3 regions of the Agrococcus citreus genome follow, and region 3 is predicted to be linked to each of the others. Evidence: predicted binding sites of a transcription regulator. Region 3 holds the regulator's gene; each other region holds the start of a gene.
The links. The regulator LexA, encoded in region 3, represses DNA repair genes until DNA is damaged. The targets are predictions, from matches to a motif close to TCGAACANNTGTTCGA.

Region 1 (4,133 bases), on a different contig from region 3:
TTCGCGAGGATGACGGCGATGCCGTCGAGCCGCTTCAGGTCTTCAGCGCGCTCGGCATCGGTGAGCGCCTTGTCGGCACGCACGCGAGCGCGCTCCTCGCGCGCGAGCATGGCCACGACCTGGAGCTTGACGCGCGTCGACCGCGAGGCGCTGCCTCGCTTGACGCCCGCCTCGACCTGGCGCACGGCGCGCGCGAGCTGCGGGATGAGGGCGTCGCGGTCGCGCGCCGGTGCTTCGGGAGACGCGTCGGTCTCGGTGGATGCGTCGGACGGCTGTGTCGCCGTCTCGGGCGCATCGATGGTTGCGGCGTCGGCCACATGTCCTCCATTCGAGGCGGGGCCGCGGGTACGGGCCCCGGTGTTCAGGCTCCGACGGGCACCGGACCTCGGTGCGGCGGCTCGTCGTGCCGGTGACGTCGACTGCGGTGCACGGGCGAGTCGCGATGCGGCTCGGACGGTGACCAGCGGGCTGACGTCGCTCCCATGCTACCGGGTCGAGGCGAGGATGCGCTCGACCGCCCCGCCGAGGGCTGCGATCGACCCCGCTCGCCGTGCCATCCCGCGCGGCGGGCGGACGGGTGGCAGCAGCGCTCGTCGGACTCGCCACCTGCTGCCGCCGTCGCGCTCGACCCGCAGCCGGCCCGAATGGACCTCGGTATGGCAGCGCGAGCAGACGAGGATGCCGTTGTCGACATCGGTGTCGCCGCCGTCGGCCCACGTGCGCACATGATGGACGTCGTTCCAGGACGCCGGGGCGCCGCAGCCGAGGCAGTGCTTGTCGCGGAGCATGATCGCGAGCCGCTGCCATCTCGAGAAGAGCCGCTTGCGGCGGCCGAGCCGCAGCACGTGGCCGTCGTCGTCGACGAGCGCGGGCTGGATGAACGCATCGCACGTCATGCGAGCCGCGAGCTGCACGGGCACGACCTCGCCGGTCTCGACGATCTCGCAGAAGCCGGGCTCGCCGGCCGCGTGCCGCTCGAGCTCGGCGCGCGTGACCGCCACGAGCAGCGTCGGCGCCTCCTTGCCCGGCCGCGGGGCGTCGCCCGAGCGCGCGTGCGCCGAGAAGATGCCCGCGAGCACGTCGGCGTTGCGCTGCTCCGGGGTGCGGTCATCACCGTCGGCAGGCTGCTCCTCGCCGGGCGCACCCTTCGTCGTGCGCGGCGAGCCGTAGGCGTTCAGCACCGCGTGGACCGCCGCGCCCTGGTCGGGCGGTAGGGCGACGCGGCCGCGGAAGATGCCGTCGCGGCACTGCGCGAGCGTGAACGCGCGCTGCGCGACGCGCTCCTCCTCCCGCGGCTCGGCCCCATCGGGGTCGAGCGCCTGCAGCCACGTTCGCGCGAGCGTGGCGAGCACCTCGGGCGGCGACGGCACGGCGTCGTCGTAGCCCCGCTCCCTCGCTGGCATCTCACCGACCGCGTCTGCCACGAGCGATGCCTCCGCGGCGAGCCTGTCGTCCTCGGCGACCCGCAGCCTCCCCTCGTCGAGGGGCTGGACGATCGCTCGGGCCTGGTCGATCGCGATGGCGCCGTCGACGAACGCCGCCGCGACATGCGGGAAGCGCGGCTCGAACGGCAGGCCCGTCGGCGTTCGCCGCGGCGTCGCGGCGAGCGCGAGGCGCACGATGCACGTCGCGCGACCCGCGGTGACGCCGAGCTCGTGCTGCAGCGCATCGCGCGTGCTGCGGTAGCCGAACGATCGCGCGAGCGACGGTGCGTCGAGCGCGGGCGACGCCTGCTCGACGAGCCCCGCGATGCGCACCGACGCCCCGTCGGCACGCTTGACCAGCTCGCCGATCGCCGCGAGCGCATCCCACCGCTCAGCGTCGCCGAGCAGCTCGAAGCGGGCGAGGACCGCGTCGATGCGGTGCTGGACCTCATCGAGCGCGGCCCGCAGGTCGGACGCCTCCGGCGACCTGCCCTGCACCCACTGCGCCATCGGAACCCCCATCGGAACTGCTCCGCGGCCACCGCCTTCGGTGGCCTCCCGTCGCATCCGATTCTACCACGCTGTCGAACATCTGTTCGAAAGTTCTGCAGCGTGTGGAGAACCTCGTCAGCCCTCGAGCAGCCCCGCGAGCCGGTCGATCGAGGCGAGCAGGTTCGCCGGCTGCGTCCGCTTCGCACGCTCGAGCCGGGTCTCATCCTGGAGGTCGGTCCAGTCGTACGTGTGGGTCACGCGCGTCCCCTCGCCCTCGGGCTCCAGGTCCCACCGCCACACGTGGCCGATGGGCGGCTTGCCCTCCTCGGCGGGCTTCCACGCGATGCGACTGCCCTCCTCGAACTCCACGACGTGGTTCTCGCGCACCGCGCCGTTGCCGGTGAGCGTCATGGCGAACACCTCCCCCGTGCCGCGCACGCGCTGCCCGTCGGCGGCCTCGGCGAGGTTGTCGTTGCCGTCCCACGCGGGCTGCTTCGCGGGGTCGGCGATGTGCTCGAAGATGACGTCGGCGGGAGCCGCGATGAAGCGGCTCGCCTGCACCACGCGGACGACGTCGGGATCGGTCATGGCGCCATCCAAGCATCCGCGACCGAGGTTGTCATGGCAGCGGCGGCGGTGGTGCGACGCGCGCTCCATTGAGTCCTCCCGGGAACCGGAGTAGACATGGGGCACGACGGAGGGAGCTCGACATGACCGCGGACGCTTCACGCAGGTACCCGGTCTTCCCACCGTTCACGGAGTGGTTCGACGCCTTCGCGATCATGGGCGGCTGGGACGGCAAGGGCCCACTCCCCGGCATCCGCGTCGAGGAGCTCGTCGAGGACGACGCGTTCGTCGTGCACGCCGAGCTGCCGGGCCTCGACCCCGCACGCGACATCGACGTGAAGGTCGAGCACGGCGTGCTGACGATCCACGCCGAGCGGCACCCGGACCCCCGCGAGAAGCAGCGCTCGGAGTTCCGCTACGGCGCACTGGCACGCACCGTCCGGCTCCCGCTCGGCGCGAAGGACGACGAGATCACCGCCTTCTACGAGGACGGGATGCTGACGGTGCGCGTCGCGCTCGATGCGGTGCCCGCGAAGGCCAGGCGCATCCCGGTCGAACGGCGCTGAGGGCGGATGCGGGAGACGAGCCGCACCGACGACGGCCGCTGGATCGTCGTCGACGGACGCCGCTGGCGAGCGGAGGATCCCTCGCTGCCGGCTGATGCCGCCACCCGGCTGCGCTCGCACCTCGGGCGGGCGCGCTCGGCCGTCCGGAGCGCGGCGAGCGATGCCGACACGCAGCGCGCACGCGATCGCGTGCAGCTCGCGAAGGAGGGGCTCGGCGAGCGGGGCGAGGCCTGGTGGGAGCTGACCGAGCCCGAGCGGGCGGCGCGCGCCGCCGACCGGCTCGAGCGGCTCGACGAGCTCGCGCCGCCGCGGCCCTGACGGCCGGAGTCGGCCGCTCTGCCGGCCTCAAGCGAGCAGCGAGAGCGCCGCCGCAGCTGCGAACCCGACGACGGTCGCGAGACCGGCGACCTGCCCGCCCTTCGCGCGCGCCTCGGAGATCATCGCGTCGACGAGCATCACGAGCAGCGCGCCCGCCGCGAATCCGTCGACGACCCCGGTGAGCGTCGGCGATGCGACCTCCGCGATCGCTCGGCCCGCCACCGCCGCGAGCGTGCAGACGGCGGCGACGCCGATCCAGAGCAGCAGCACGAAGCGGCGAGACCGCCCGTCGCCCAGCATGTCGGCCGAGGAGCCGACCGATTCCGGCAGGTTCGACACGAACACCGCGACCAGCAGCGCGAGGCTCACCCCGTCGCCGGTGGCGAGCCCGATCCCGAGCACGGCCTGCTCTGGCACGCCGTCGAGCAGCGCGCCCACGGCGAGCGGCACGCCCGAGGCGCCCCCGCCCCCGCGCCCCGACCGCTGCTCGACCGCACGATCGGCGAAGAAGTAGGCCAGCGCGCCCGCCGCGAGGCCGACGCCGACCGCGACCGGCCCGCCCTCCGTGACGCCAGCTTCCGCGAGCTCGAACGAGACGCCCGCGATCAGCGCCCCGGCACCGAACGCCAGCACCATGCCGACGACCGCATCCGACCACCGGCGCAGGGTCGCGAGCCATGCGCCGAGCACGAGCGACGACGAGGCGATCGCGCCCCACAGCAGCGCCTCCAGCATGGTCAGGCTGCTCCCGAGCCCGATGCCTCGA
Region 2 (4,133 bases), on a different contig from region 3:
GCTCGCTCCCGTCGAGCAGCTCGTGCAGCCCATCACCTCGCCGGTCGTCGACCAGCTCGCGCCCGTCGTGCAGCCGGTCGTGCAGGCCCCGCCCGTCGCGGTCGAGACCGTCCGCGACCTCGTCGCGCCGGTCACCGGGACGCTCGCGCCGGTGCTGCAGCCGCTCTCGCCGATCGTCGACCCGATCGTCGCACCCGTCGATCACGTCGTCCGCGGTGCCGTGGGCGATGTCATCGCCCCCGTCGTCACCCCGATCGTCGGCACCGTCGACGGCGCGCTCGGCGCCGTGCCGGTCGTCGACGGGCTGCTCGGCGAGCAGCCGGTCGCAGGAATCGTCGACCCGGTGCTCGACCTCGATCCGGGCGAGCTGCTCCCGACACCCGCTCCGGGGACGGAGCCCTCGCCGGCGCCGGTCCCCGTGCCGGAGGTCGAGGGGGAGCCCGCGACACCGGTCGTCGTCGCTCCCGTGGTCGACGCATCCGCCACGACTGCGACCTCTGCGACCGCTGGCGCGACCCCGGCACTGCAGGCCGACGAGCGCGGCATCGAGGCAGCGCTGCGCGCCCTCGAGGCTGCGGCGGCTGCGGCGGCTCCCGCCGGTGCAGCCGCGACGACCGCCGATGCCCCGATGGTCGCCGTGGAGCCGCGCCCGGGCGGCCGCGACGTGGCACCCCTCTCGCCGGCACTCGACGGCATCGTGCCCTCCGGCGCGACCGGCAGCGCCGGCGCCCACGCATCGCCGTCGGCGATCATCCAGGACCACCTGCTGCCCGCGCTCCCGGTCGGTCAGGTCAGCGCGCTCGAGCACGACCGCGCCCCCTCCTCGCTCGCCGAGGAGCACACCGCCAGCCCTGATTGAGCGATCCGAGGCCGCGCACTCGCGCGGCACGCAGCCGTCCCGGCGCGGGACGGCAGATCACTCCGATCAGGGAAGGCAAGAACCATGAACAAGCTCGCGAAGCGAGCGCTGTGGACCGCAGCGCTCACGGGCGGCCTCTGGGCCGCGGGTGCTGGCGTGGCCAGCGCCGCAGGGACCGACGGCTCGGAAGGCCTCGGCTCCGGCAATGACGCAGTGGTGTCGCTCTCGGCACCCATCACCCTGGGCGGCAACGCCCTCGGGATCCTCGGCGACGCCGAGTCCACCGGATCGTCGGCGACGACCGCTCCCGCGGTGCCGTCGGTCGACATCAGCACATCGGGCATCGGGGGCGCGCTGTCGGGCAACGCGGCCCTCCTGGCGCTCGACGTGCCCGTGACGGTGGCGGGCAACGCGATCGGCATCCTCGGCGACGCATCGAGCGACGGCTCGACCGCGACGACGACGACCGCTGCGTCGTCGGCCGCCGGCGCGACGACCTCCGGCGACGACGGGCTGCTCTCGGGCCTGCTCGGCGTCGTGGACGTCACGGTGCCGGTCACGGTCGGCGGCAACGCCGTCGCGGTGCTCGGCGACGCGACGTCGGAGGACTCGACAGTCGACTCGTCGGCGACGACCGGTGGTTCGGACGGCGCCGCGACGAGCGGTGACGACGGCCTGCTGTCGGGCGACCAGCTCATCGCGGATGTGCTCGCGCCGATCACGATCGGCGGCAACGCCGTCGGCGTGCTGGGCGACGCGACGTCGGAGGGCTCGACGGTCGACTCGTCGGCGACGACGGGTGGTTCGGACGGCGCCGTGACGAGCGGTGACGACGGGCTGCTGTCGGGCGACCAGCTCATCGCGGATGTGCTCGCGCCGATCACGATCGGCGGCAACGCCGTCGCGGTGCTCGGTGACGCGACGAGCACGGGCTCCACGGTGACGTCGGAGACCGGCGGCTCGACGGATGCACCCGGCACGTCGGGTGACGGCGGGCTGCTCTCGGGCTCGATCCTCGACCTCGACATCCTCGCTCCCATCACGGTCGGCGGCAACGCGATCGGCGTGATCGGCGACGCGACGAGCGAGGGCTCGACGGTGACGACGCCGACGGCTCCCAGTGAGCCGACGGTGCCGACCGACCCGACCGACCCAACCGACCCGACGGACCCGACGGACCCGACCGACCCGGCCGACCCGACGGACCCAACCGACCCGACCGACCCGACGGACCCGACGATCCCGGGCGACCCGACGATCCCCGGTGACCCGACGGATCCCGGCATGCCGGGCGACGACGGAGACAGCAAGGACCCGGTGCTGCCGGGCGATGAGACGACCGTGGACGGCGGCGACAGCCGAGTGGACCTGCCGCGATCGGCCGCATCGACCGACGTGGCGACGGCCGCCGCCGGCCAGCTGCCGCGCACCGGGCTCGACCAGCCGGGCATCCTGCCGATCGGCCTGCTCATGCTCGCGCTCGGCCTGCTGCTGCTCGTCGGCGCTCGCCGAGTCCGCTCGATGCGGTAGCCCCCGCGATGCCCAGCGGTGCGGGACGTGCCATGCGCGTCCCGCACCGCGGCATGCCAGCGCGACGCGCCGCATCCGCTTGACGTCGCTCGAACGTATGTTCGATCATGGGGTGTGGCCAACGAGACGACGACCAGCGCGGCAGCGCCGCAGGCAGTGCGCCTGCGCGCGAGCCGCATCGGGGTGCTGCGGGTGCCTGACTGGCCGATCGTCGTCGCGCGGCAGACAGGGGCGCTGCCCGGCGGCGGCGAGCACGGCGCACCCGGTGCGGTCGTGCACGCGATGCGGATCGTCGCGTGCGACGACGACGCCCGCGCCGACGGCGTGCGGGTGGGCATGCGCATCCGCGACGCCCAGGCCGCATCGCCGCTGCTCGCGCTCGCGCCCGCCGACCCGGTGGGGGAGGCGCTCGCCTTCGAGCGGGTCGTGCGCGCGGTGCTCGCGGTCGTGCCGGCGGCGCAGCCCATCGGCGACGGCGCGCTCGCGTTCCGGATGCGGGGCGCGAGCCGGTTCTACGGGTCGGAGTCGCGGGCGATCGAGGCCGTGCGCGGGGCGCTCGCGCCGATGGGGCTGGCGCCGAGCGTGGGCGTCGCCGACGACCGGTTCTCGGCCGAGCTCGCGGCGGCGGCCCCGGGCGAGACGATCGTGCCGCCCGGCCGCAGCCGCGAGTTCCTGGAGCGGCTCCCCGTGGGCGTGCTCGGCGACGACGAGCTGCCGGGGATGCTGCACCGGCTCGGGGTGCACACGCTCGGCGGCTTCACCCGGCTGCCCGACGACAGCATCCGCGACCGCTTCGGCGAGACGGGGCTCATCGCGCTCGCGCGTGCCCGCGGCGAGGACGACCGACGCGTCGACGCCGACGGGCTCGGCGAGGAGCGCGTGCTGCGGCTCGCGTTCGAGCCGGGCATCGAGGGCGTGCAGGAGCTCGCGCTCGCGGTGCGGGAGCCGGTCGAGCGCTTCGTGCGCCAGCTGGCCGAGCAGCGGCTCGTGTGCAGCGAGATCCGCATCGTGCTGCGCGGCGAGGAGGGGCACGTGAGCGAGCGGCTCTGGCGCCAGCCGGGCTTCCTGCGCGCGGGCGACATCGTCGACCGGATGCGCTGGCAGCTGACCGAGAGCGAGCTCGGCTCGCCGCTCGTCGAGGTGCTCGCGGCGCCCGCGCGCCGCGACGCCGACACCGAGCACATGCCGGGGCTGTGGGGCGGCGGCGACATCGACGACCGCACGAAGCACGCGCTCGAGCGGCTGCAGGGGATGCTCGGCCGCGAGGCGGTGCTGACGGCCGCGCCAGGCGGTGGCCGGCTGCTCGCCGAGCGGGGCGTGCTGACGCCGTGGGGCGACGCGGCGCCCGCGCCGGCCGCCGGTCCGTGGCCCGGCGCGCTGCCGCCGCCCCGACCCTCGGTGGTGTTCCGGCCGCCGCTGCCGGTGCGGCTGCTCGACGAGGCGGGCGCACCGGTCGAGGCAGCGGCGCTCGACGTGCGCGAGGGGTCGCCCGCGTCGTTCTCGCCGCCCGCATCCGCCCGCCGCCGGGTGGTCGCGTGGGCCGGTCCGTGGCCCATCCGCCGCCGCGATCTCGGCGACGTCGTGCACCGGGTGCAGATCCTCGACGGCGAGGGCGAGGCATGGGTGCTGCTGCACGCCGACGGCCTCTGGCTCGCGGAGGGCCGCTATGCGTAGCGAGGTGGTCTCGACTCGCTCAGCGCGCTGCGCGCGCGGAGCGGCTCGACCAGCGATGGGGACTCGCTCA
Region 3 (4,133 bases):
CCTTGCTCATCGTGCGCGACACGAGCAGCCGCGGGAACCGATCGAGCAGCGTGAGCGCCGTCTGGCTGCGGTCGTGCGCGAACTCGGCGTAGGCCTCGTCGACGAGCACGATGCCGCGCGCCGCCTCGGCCGCGGCCTCGACGACGTCGAGGCCGATCGCCGTGCCGGTGGGGTTGTTCGGCGAGCAGAGGAAGACGACGTCGGGGTCGTGCTCGGCGATCGCCGCGCGCACGGCCTCGGGCGTGAGGGTGAAGTCGTCCGCGCGCGGCACGCGCAGCCACCGCATCCCGACTCCCTGCGCGAGCAGCGGGTACATCGAGTAGGTGGGCGTGAACGACAGCAGCGTCCTGCCGGGGCCGCCGAAGGCCTGCAGGACGTGCTGCAGGACCTCGTTCGAGCCGTTGCCCGCCCACAGCTGCTCGGGCTCGAGGCCGTGCCCGAGGTAGTCGGCGAAGGCGCGGCGGAGCACGTCGAACTCGCGGTCCGGGTAGCGGTTCGCGTCGGGCAGCGCCCGCGCGATCTCCTGCACGATGTCGAGCGCCACGGCCTCGGGCACGCGATAGGCGTTCTCGTTGACGTTGAGCCTCACGGGCACGTCGAGCTGCGGAGCGCCGTACGGCGTCAGCCCTCGCAGGTCGTCGCGGATGGGGAGGTCGTCGAGGCTCGTCACCGAACCAGCCTAGGACGACCCGCGACCGCCGCCGCGACCGGCGCGTCAGCGCGAGTAGTGCGCGGGGATGGCGAGCTGCTCGCCGGGCTGGATCGCGCCGGCGATGCCGTTGAGCATCTCGATCTCGGCGACGACGTCGCGCGGGTCTGCCTCGGGGGCGACGTTCGCGGCGATCTGCCACAGCGACTGGCCGGGGAGCACCGTGATGTGCTCGAACTCGGCGGACTGCGCCGACGACGAGGCGACGGCGCCCGTGAGGGCGTCGCCGAGCACGCCTGCACCGGCGAGGGTGCCGGCGGCGAGGACGGGGGCGGCGACCAGCAGCGCGAGGGCACGCCGGCCGCGCGGCGTCATGCGCACGCGGAAGGTCGGGGTGCCGGTGGTCGTTGCGATGGCGATGGCAGTCATGGCCTGCTCCTCTCGTGGGACTCGCGGCCGGTGCTCGGCCGGGAGCACCGGCCACGAATCTCTGTTTCGAACCTATCTTCGACTGGTGGTTCGAGTCAAGCCCCGATGCTGAGGATTCGCTACCCCTGGCGTCGGCGACACGCTCGAACGTCCGTCTGATCCGGGCGCTCCGTCGGATACGCTTTCGAACCAGGACGAGTCCACCAGGCACCACTGACATGGCGTCCCGGGCCAACGAGAGCAGGCATCATGGCGAGGCAGCTGACGGAGAAGCAGCAGGCGATCCTGCAGATGATCCAGAGCGCGGTGCGACAGCGCGGCTACCCGCCGAGCTACCGCGAGATCGGCGACGCCGTCGGGCTCTCCTCGCTCTCGAGCGTCACGCACCAGCTCGGGCAGCTCGAGCTGCAGGGCTACATCCGTCGGGACCCGTCGCGGCCGCGCACGATCGAGGTGCTCGTCGACGACGAGACCGACGAGACCGTCGGCAGCATCCAGCAGGCGTCGTTCGTCCCGCTCGTGGGACGGATCGCGGCCGGGATCCCGATCACCGCCGAGGAGCAGGTCGAGGACGTCTTCCCGCTCCCGAAGCAGCTCGTCGGCACCGGCGACCTCTTCATGCTCAAGGTGGTCGGCGACTCCATGATCGATGCCGCCATCTGCGACGGCGACTGGGTCGTCGTGCGGCAGCAGCGCACGGCCGACAACGGCGACATCGTCGCGGCGATGCTCGACGGCGAGGCGACCGTCAAGGTCTTCAAGCAGCGCGACGGCCACACGTGGCTGCTGCCGCGGAACTCGGCGTTCGAGCCGATCCTCGGCGACGAGTCCGACGTGCTCGGTCGCGTCGTCGCGGTGCTGCGCGCGGTCTAGGAGGAGCTAGACCGCCCGGAACTCGTCGAGCTGCGCGAGCGCCGCCGGCGTGACCTTCGCCTCGACGCGCGTGCCCGCCTCCTCGTAGGCCTCGTGCAGCACCTCGAAGCGGTCGTGCAGCATCGCGATGATGTCTCCCCGGTCGAACGGCACGAGCAGCGACACCGCCACGTCCGGCCGCGGCAGCAGCTCGGCGATCGCGGCGAGGATCGCGTCGATCCCGTCGCCCGTCCTCGCGGAGGCGAAGATGGCGTCGGGCTGCAGGCCCCGCAGCACGAGCCGCTCGTCGTCGCCGATCAGGTCGGCCTTGTTGAACACGACGATCTCGGGGATCGATCGTGCGCCGGTCTCGCCCAGCACGTCGCGGACCGTGGCGATCTGCGCGGCCGGGTCGGGGTGGCTCGCGTCGACGACGTGCACGATGACGTCGGACTCGGTGACCTCCTCGAACGTCGATCGGAACGCCTCCACGAGCTGGTGCGGCAGGTTGCGCACGAACCCGACCGTGTCGGCGATCGTGAACTCTCGGCCGTCGGGCGTGCCCGTGCGCCGCACGGTGGCGTCGAGGGTCGCGAAGAGCGCGTTCTCGACCAGCACGCCGGCGCCCGTGATGCGGTTGAGCAGGCTCGACTTGCCGGCGTTCGTGTAGCCGACGATCGCGACGCCCGGCACCTCGAAGCGATCGCGGTTCGCGCGCTTCGCCTGGCGCGCGGGCGCGAAGCCCTTGATCTGCTTGCGCAGCCGCGCCATGCGCGTGTGGATGCGCCGGCGGTCGAGCTCGATCTTCGTCTCACCGGGGCCGCGCGAGCCCATGCCCGCGCCCTGGCCGCCGACCTGGCCACCCGCTTGGCGCGACATCGACTCGCCCCAGCCGCGCAGGCGCGGCAGCAGGTACTCGAGCTGCGCGAGCTCGACCTGCGCCTTGCCCTCCCGGCTCTTCGCGTGCTGGCTGAAGATGTCGAGGATGACCGCGGTCCGGTCGATGACCTTGACCTTCACCTTGTCCTCGAGCGCGCGACGCTGGCTCGGCGAGAGCTCGCTGTCGGCGATCACGGTGTCGGCGCCGAGCTCCTTGACGATCTCGGCGAGCTCCTCGGCCTTGCCTCGCCCGACGTAGGTCGCGGGGTCGGGGTTCGGACGGCGCTGCAGCATGCCGTCGAGCACGAGGGCGCCAGCGGTCTCGGCGAGCGCCGCGAGCTCGCGCAGCGAGTTCTCGGCGTCCTCGGCGCCGCGGGCGCCACCGGAGTAGACCCCGACGAGCACGACGTTCTCGAGGCGCAGCTGCCGGTACTCGACCTCGGTGACGTCCTCGAGCTCGGTGCGGAGCCCGTCGACCCGTCGCAGCGCCGCGCGGTCCTGGCGCTCGAGCTGCTCGCCGTCGAAGCCGTCGTCGAGCCCGGCGCCGGGGCCAGTCTCGAGGTCGTCGTCCTGGAGCGCCTGCGCGCGCTCGCCCCAGGCCAGGATGCGCTCCGTCGCGCGTCCGGGACCTGTGGCTTCGGTCTCGTGCGGTGCTGCCATGCTGCGTCCTTCGCTACTGTCGTGTCCGTGCCGGACCATTACTTCTCTCCCGATCCTGTGGCTCTCGAGTCCACCCGGTCCATCCGGGTGCCGATCGCCGGCGAGGAGCGGACCATGCTGACGGCGACCGGTGTCTTCTCCGGGGACCGACTCGATGTCGGCACCGCCGTCCTGCTCGACGCCGTGCCGGCGCCGCCCGCCGATGGCGAGCTGCTCGACCTCGGCTGCGGCTGGGGGCCGATCGCCGCGACGCTCGCGCTCCGCTCCCCCGCCGCCCGGGTCTGGGCGGTCGACGTCAACGCCCGAGCGCTCTCGCTCGTGGAGCGGAATGCCGAGCTGCTCAGCATATCGAACATCGTCGCCGCCTCGCCGGAGCTCGTGCCCGAGGACGTGCGCTTCGACGCGATCTGGTCGAACCCGCCCATCCGGATCGGCAAGCCGCAGCTCCACGCACTGCTCGAGACCTGGCTGCCGCGGCTCGCCCCCGGGGCGACCGCGTGGCTCGTCGTGCAGAAGCACCTCGGCGCCGACTCGCTGCTGACGTGGCTCGCGGAGCGCTTCGAGGGCTTCGACGTCGAGCGCGCCGACTCCAAGAAGACGTACCGCATCATCGCCGTCACGGCACCGGACTGAGCGTCTCTCCGCGGAACACGATCTCGGCGGG

Region 1: ABD106_RS05260 (HNH endonuclease signature motif containing protein) is a predicted target of LexA. The motif match lies at 2,009-2,024, and genes of this name have one in related genera.
Region 2: ABD106_RS06395 (DNA polymerase Y family protein) is a predicted target of LexA. The motif match lies at 2,479-2,494, and genes of this name have one in related genera.

Annotation. Positions count from the first base shown of each region.
Region 1 is NZ_BAAAKK010000002.1:88,466-92,598, reverse strand. Features, by position in the region: gene ABD106_RS05265 (DEAD/DEAH box helicase) at 1-317, opposite strand, end outside; gene ABD106_RS05260 (HNH endonuclease signature motif containing protein) at 486-1,946, opposite strand; gene ABD106_RS05255 (SRPBCC family protein) at 2,052-2,504, opposite strand; gene ABD106_RS05250 (Hsp20/alpha crystallin family protein) at 2,627-3,049, shown strand; gene ABD106_RS05245 (biopolymer transporter Tol) at 3,056-3,367, shown strand; gene ABD106_RS05240 (ZIP family metal transporter) at 3,395-4,102, opposite strand.
Region 2 is NZ_BAAAKK010000003.1:223,234-227,366, reverse strand. Features, by position in the region: gene ABD106_RS06405 (hypothetical protein) at 1-859, shown strand, start outside; gene ABD106_RS06400 (hypothetical protein) at 944-2,389, shown strand; gene ABD106_RS06395 (DNA polymerase Y family protein) at 2,504-4,063, shown strand.
Region 3 is NZ_BAAAKK010000006.1:21,370-25,502, forward strand. Features, by position in the region: gene ABD106_RS13230 (histidinol-phosphate transaminase) at 1-670, opposite strand, end outside; gene ABD106_RS13235 (hypothetical protein) at 716-1,078, opposite strand; gene lexA (transcriptional repressor LexA) at 1,328-1,951, shown strand; gene hflX (GTPase HflX) at 1,958-3,469, opposite strand; gene ABD106_RS13250 (class I SAM-dependent methyltransferase) at 3,584-4,102, shown strand; gene dapF (diaminopimelate epimerase) at 4,086-4,133, opposite strand, start outside.